2 regions of the Comamonas humi genome follow, and region 1 is predicted to be linked to the other one. Evidence: riboswitches for the same ligand, from Rfam matches in the RefSeq annotation. Region 1 holds a riboswitch; the other holds the start of a gene.
What was found. A riboswitch is a leader RNA that binds a small molecule or an ion and turns the genes downstream of it on or off. The one in region 1 is predicted to bind S-adenosylhomocysteine.

Region 1 (3,411 bases):
TGCTTGCCCTGGCCCACGGGCCAGGTGATGGGGCAGCAGGGCATGCCCAGCTCGCGCTCGACCTCGTCCATGATGTCCAGCGGGTCGCGCACCTCGCGGTCCATCTTGTTGACGAAGGTGATGATGGGCGTGTCGCGCTGGCGGCAGACCTCGATCAGGCGGCGGGTCTGCGATTCCACGCCGTTGGCCGCGTCGATCACCATCAGCGCCGAATCAACGGCGGTGAGCACGCGGTAGGTGTCTTCCGAGAAGTCCTTGTGGCCGGGGGTGTCGAGCAGGTTGACCACGTGGTCGCGGTAGCTCATTTGCATCACCGACGAGGCCACCGAGATGCCGCGCTGCTTTTCGATCTCCATCCAGTCCGACGTGGCATGGCGGCTGGCCTTGCGGCCCTTGACGGCGCCGGCGATCTGGATCGCGCCCGAGAACAGCAGCAGCTTTTCGGTCAGCGTGGTCTTGCCGGCGTCGGGGTGGGAGATGATGGCAAAGGTGCGGCGGCGGCGGGTTTCGGGTGCGTAGGACACGGTTCGGATGCTAGGGCTGTAGCCAGCCCGGAGCGGGCGGCAAAAAACAAAGCCAGCGGGCGCTGGCTGGAACTGCGGCGATTTTACCCGGCCTCGGCGGCGCGGCGAGGACGGGGGCCGAGAGTCCTGCCGGGCGCGGGCAGATGGCGCTTGAGCCGCAGCGCGGGCGACTCGATGGCGTGCCAGAGCAGGTAGCCCAGCAGCACCGCCAGCAGGCAGGACAGCAGCATGCTGGCGTAGAAGTTCATGCCCGGCCACGTGGCGTACACCGCCTGGGCGATCGGGCAGCCCGACAGGTAGATGCCGTAGGAGGGGTCGCCCAGCCGGCTGAGTCGGCCGGAGAAGGCTGAGGACTGCGAGCCCAGAAAGATCAGCAGCGCGGGCAGCACCAGCAGGCCGGCGGTGTGCTGCAGCCCGGTGAGCCAGAAGAACAGCGCGATCGGGATCAGGCCGCCCGTGATGGCCAGCGCGTGCGGCGCGAAGCGGTCGCGGTGCAGCGCCAGCAGCGCGCCGCAGGCAAAGTAGGCCGGGTACTCGTACCAGTGCATCATGGTGCCGGTGAAGTCGGCGTTGTAGCGCGCGATGAACACCAGCACATAGCCGAGCAGCGCCAGCGTGGCCAGCCAGCGGTAGCGGAAGAGTCCCAGCACGCCGGCGGCGGCCAGCACCGCATAGCACATGGCCTCCATGGGGATCGTCCACAGCGGCCCGTTCATCAGCAGGGCCAGCGGGTTGTGCTCGAACACGCCGGGCAGGTTGACATAGGCGCGGTACAGCAGCAGGTTGCGGAAGTACTCCAACGTCTGCGGATGGCGCAGAAAGTCCAGGGCGGGCAGGCTGGTGAAGGCCAGGCCGAACACCAGGATGTTGAGCACCACCGCCGCCAGCATGCCCGGCCACAGACGCAGCAGGCGCTTGGCGGCGAAGGGCAGCAGGCGCGGCTCGCGCAGCCAGCTGCCGGTGACCAGGTAGCCGCTGATGGTGAAGAAGGTCATCACCGCCACGCCGCCGATCATGCCTACGTTCATCCAGGGCGGCCCCTGGCGGTCGCTGATGTAGTAGTGGTGGCACACGATCACGGCCAGGGCCGCACTGATCCGGAGGATGTCGAACGAATTGGTGCGGTGCAGGGAGGAAGCCATGGAAAACAGCAAAAGGGTCTGCGGGGATTGTAGGGCTCCGCTACAATACGCGTTCTTCGCTTTTCGAGGAGCGTTGCAGCACCAGGCGGTGCGAGGCTCGAAAAGTCGGCAATGCTCTAGTCCATTGCACCCGCAACGACGCTCACCCACGCTTTCTGTGCGGTGAGGTGTTCTTCCCCCAAGTTCCCCGCAGAACGTGGTTTTTCATTCGTCACTGGAGAAAACCATGAACGCTGCCGTTCGCCCCGTTTCCGCAGACTCGGCCATTGCCGACATCACCCTGGCCGATTGGGGCCGCAAAGAGATCCGCATCGCCGAGACCGAGATGCCCGGCCTGATGGCCGTGCGCGAGGAGTTTGCTGTTGCCCAGCCACTGAAGGGCGCGCGCATCACCGGCTCGCTGCACATGACCATCCAGACCGCCGTGCTGATCGAGACGCTGAAGGCCCTGGGCGCCGACGTGCGCTGGGCCTCGTGCAACATCTTCTCGACGCAGGACCACGCCGCCGCCGCCATCGCCGCCACCGGCACGCCGGTGTTCGCCATCAAGGGCGAGTCGCTGGAAGACTACTGGGACTACACCCACAAGATCTTTGAATTCGGCGCCGCCGGCACCGAGGGCGAAGGCCCGAACATGATCCTGGACGACGGCGGCGACGCCACCATGCTCATGCACCTGGGCAAGCGCGCCGAAAAGGACCTGTCCGTGCTGGCCAACCCCGGCAGCGAGGAAGAGCGCATCGTCTTCGCCGCCATCAAGGCCAAGCTGGCGCAGGACGCCACCTGGTACAGCCGCAAGAGCGCCCAGATCATGGGCGTGACCGAGGAAACCACCACCGGCGTGCACCGCCTCAACGAGATGTCGGCCAAGGGCACGCTGCTGTTCCGCGCCATCAACGTCAACGACTCGGTGACCAAGAGCAAGTTCGACAACCTGTACGGCTGCCGCGAATCGCTGGTGGACGGCATCAAGCGCGCCACCGACGTGATGATCGCCGGCAAGGTCGCCTGCGTGGCCGGCTACGGCGACGTGGGCAAGGGCTCGGCCCAGGCGCTGCGCGCGCTGTCGGCCCAGGTCTGGGTGACCGAGATCGACCCCATCAACGCCCTGCAGGCCGCGATGGAAGGCTACCGCGTGGTGACCATGGAATACGCCGCCGACAAGTGCGACATCTTCGTGACCACCACCGGCAACAAGGACATCATCCGCCACGAGCACATGGCCGCGATGAAGGACCAGGCCATCGTCTGCAACATCGGCCACTTCGACAACGAGATCGACGTCGCCTCGATCGAGAAGTACGAGTGGGAAGAGGTCAAGCCCCAGGTCGACCAGATCACCTTCCCCGACGGCAAGAAGATCACCCTGCTGGCCAAGGGCCGCCTGGTGAACCTGGGCTGCGCCACCGGCCACCCCAGCTTCGTGATGAGCAACTCCTTCGCCAACCAGACCCTGGCGCAGATCGAGCTGTTCACCCGCACCGACGCCTACGAGGTCGGCAAGGTCTACGTGCTGCCCAAGGTGCTCGACGAAAAGGTCGCCCGCCTGCACCTGAAGAAGGTCGGCGCCCAGCTCACCGAGCTGACCGACAGCCAGGCCGCCTACATCGGCGTGAGCAAGCAGGGCCCTTACAAGCCCGATACCTACCGCTACTAAAGCAATAGCTTCTGGCGCTTGCCATCAGCCGTTTTTAAATAGAAAAGCATTTGAATTCGGCCAGCAACAAGCGCCAGTAGCTATCAAA
Region 2 (3,411 bases), on a different contig from region 1:
TGCGCACGCCCTCCGAGAAGAGCAGGGGCAGGCGCGTCTCCACGCCGGGGATGCCGTTGGGCACATACTGGAACTCCACTTCCTTGCCGCCCGGCTTCTTGCCGTCGCTGCCCTCGTAGCGGAAGGGTGCGTGGTCCGACGAGACGATGGTGAACAGCCCGTCCGACAGGCCGTTCCAGACGACGCGCTGGTTGGCCTTGTCGCGCGGCGGCGGGCTGCAGATGCACTTGGCGCCCTCGTAGCCGTTGTCCAGGTGCGAGGCGGTGAGGAACAGGTACTGGGGGCAGGTCTCGGCATAGATGCGCAGCCCGTGGCCGTGGGCCCAGCGGATCTGGTCGATGGCCTCGCGCCCCGAGACGTGGACGATCAGGATGGGCACGTCCACCAGCTCGGACAGCGCGATCGCCCGGTGCGTCGCCTCGCGCTCGACCACCATGGGGCGCGCCTCGGCGTGGTACTTGGGCGCGGTGTGGCCGGCGGCCTCCAGCGCCTCGGTCAGCCAGGCGATGCAGTCGGTGTTCTCGGCATGCACCATCGCCAGCGCGCCATGCCGGCGCGCGACCGCCAGGCACTGCAGGATCTGGCGGTCGTCGAGCTTCATGTCGTCGTAGGTCATGTAGATCTTGAACGAGGTGTAGCCCTGGGCGATCAGGCCGGGCAGCTCCTCGTTCAGCACCGCGGCCGTGGGGTCGGTGACGATCATGTGGAAGGCATAGTCCACCAGCGCCTTGCCGTCGGCGCGGCGGTGGTAGTCGGCCACGGCGGCGCGCAGCGACTCGCCCTGGATCTGGGCGGCGAAGGGGATGACGGTGGTGGTGCCGCCGCAGGCCGCCGAGCGCGTGCCGGACAGGAAGTCGTCCGCCATCTTCAGCCCGTCGCCCATGGGCTGGTCGAAGTGGCAGTGGGCGTCCACGCCGCCCGGCAGCACCAGCTTGCCGCGGGCGTCGATTTCGTCCGCGCCGGGCGCCAGCCCCTTGCCGAGCGCCACGATCTGGCCGCCCTGGATGCCGATGTCCGTCTCCATGGTTTCGCAGGCGGTGGCGACCAGGCCATGGCGGATCACCAGGTCATAGGTGGGTTGCATGTGTCTTCCTGTTCTTCTGGGGGGAGGGTCTGATGGTGGTAATGTAAATGACATCTGTTATGCAATCAATCGGTAGTTTGTTTGTCGGATGTTTTGGTTTTGTATTTCGGATATCGGCCGCACGGCCATAAAAAACGTGCGCTTCGCGGGAAGCGCACGCCGAGGCGGTGCCTGCGCCGGCCGCCAAGCCCATGCCCGCACCAGAGCGCGGCGCCTGGCTTAAAATACCCAGCCTTGTCCCAAGGAGCGCTGCAGCAGGCCGGTGATAGCCGCGAACCTGTCAGGCTTGGGCAGGCGGCCGGGCGTGCCCGCGCTGCGCTTTGAACCCGTTCTTGGCAACGGCGCTCACCTGTTCTGTCCTCTGTTTCTGGTTTTCACAGGTGAGCTTGATGTCCGCTGCCGCGTCCCCGTCCTCCATTGCCGTCCCTCCCATGCGCCTGTCGGGCCTGGAGCCCGTCTTCATCGGCGAGGGCACGCTGTTCGTCAACGTGGGCGAGCGCACCAACGTCACCGGCTCCAAGGCCTTTGCGCGCATGATCCTCAACGAGCAGTACGAGGAAGCGCTGTCGGTGGCGCGCCAGCAGGTGGAGAACGGCGCCCAGGTCATCGACGTGAACATGGACGAGGCCATGCTCGACAGCAAGGCCGCCATGGTGCGCTTCCTGAACCTCATCGCCTCCGAGCCCGACATCGCCAAGGTGCCGGTGATGGTGGACTCGTCCAAGTGGGAGGTCATCGAGGCCGGCCTGCGCTGCCTGCAGGGCAAGGGCATCGTCAACTCCATCTCCATGAAGGAGGGCGTGGACAAGTTCAAGCACGAGGCCAAGCTGATCCGCCGCTATGGCGCGGCCGCCGTGGTCATGGCCTTCGACGAGAAGGGCCAGGCCGACACCTACCAGCGCAAGATCGAGATCTGCGAGCGCGCCTACCGCGTGCTGGTCGATGAGGTGGGCTTCCCGCCCGAGGACATCATCTTCGACCCCAACATCTTCGCCGTGGCCACCGGCATCGAGGAGCACAACAACTACGCGGTCGAGTTCATCGAGGCCACGCGCTGGATCAAGCAGAACCTGCCCGGCGCCAAGGTCAGCGGCGGCGTGTCCAACGTGAGCTTCTCCTTCCGCGGCAACGACCCGGTGCGCGAGGCCATCCACACCGTCTTTCTCTACCACGCCATTCAGGCGGGCATGGACATGGGCATCGTCAACGCCGGCATGGTCGGCGTCTACGACGACCTGGAGCCGCAGCTGCGCGAGCGCGTGGAGGACGTGGTGCTCAACCGCCGCCCCGACGCCGCCGAGCGCCTGCTGGAGATCGCCGAGGCCGCCAAGAGCGGCGCCAAGGACGAGAGCAAGAAGCTCGAATGGCGCGGCACGCCCGAGCACCCCAAGACCGTGGGCGAGCGCCTGTCGCATGCGCTGGTGCACGGCATCACCGACTTCATCGTCGCCGACACCGAAGAGGCCTACCAGCAGATCGTGGTGCAGGGCGGCGGCCGCCCGCTGCACGTGATCGAAGGCCCGCTGATGGACGGCATGAACATCGTCGGCGACCTGTTCGGCGCGGGCAAGATGTTCCTGCCCCAGGTGGTGAAATCCGCGCGCGTGATGAAGCAGGCCGTGGCCCACCTGATTCCCTACATCGAGGAAGAAAAGCGCCAGCAGGAAGCCGCGGGCCTGGACGTATCGAGCAAGGGCAAGATCGTCATCGCCACCGTCAAGGGCGACGTGCACGACATCGGCAAGAACATCGTCACCGTGGTCCTGCAGTGCAACAACTTCGAGGTCATCAACATGGGCGTGATGGTGCCCTGCCACGAGATCCTGGCCAAGGCCAAGGCCGAGGGCGCGGACATCATCGGGCTGTCGGGCCTGATCACGCCCAGCCTTGAAGAGATGCAGTACGTGGCCGGCGAGATGGACAAGGACGACTACTTCCGCATCAAGAAGATTCCGCTCTTGATCGGCGGAGCCACCTGCTCGCGCGTGCACACGGCCGTGAAGATCGCGCCCAAGTACGACGGCCCCGTGGTCTACGTGCCCGACGCCTCGCGCAGCGTGAGCGTGGCGCAGAGCCTGCTGGGCGAAGGCAAGCAGGCCTACCTGGACGAGCTGCTGACCGACTACGACAAGGTGCGCCACCAGCACGCCAACAAGAAGAAGACGCCGCTGTGGCCGCTGGCCCAGGCCCGCGCCAATGCCACGGTGGTGGACTTCGCCGCCCACCCGCCCGTGGCGCCGCGCGCGCTGGGCCGCCGCGTGTTCAAGAATTTCGACCTGGCCGAGATCGCGCGCTACATCGACTGGGGCCCGTTCTTCCAGACCTGG

Region 2: it holds a riboswitch for S-adenosylhomocysteine, as region 1 does, so the genes downstream of both, metH (methionine synthase) here and ahcY (adenosylhomocysteinase) in region 1, are expected to answer to the same signal.

The regions. Positions count from the first base shown of each region.
Region 1 covers NZ_BAAGSH010000005.1:223,681-227,091, forward strand. The annotation lists gene ACYVKR_RS05360 (peptide chain release factor 3) at 1-524, opposite strand, end outside; gene ACYVKR_RS05365 (acyltransferase family protein) at 608-1,666, opposite strand; S-adenosyl-L-homocysteine riboswitch at 1,726-1,817, shown strand; gene ahcY (adenosylhomocysteinase) at 1,893-3,323, shown strand.
Region 2 covers NZ_BAAGSH010000016.1:164,301-167,711, forward strand. The annotation lists gene hydA (dihydropyrimidinase) at 1-1,084, opposite strand, end outside; S-adenosyl-L-homocysteine riboswitch at 1,320-1,438, shown strand; gene metH (methionine synthase) at 1,474-3,411, shown strand, end outside.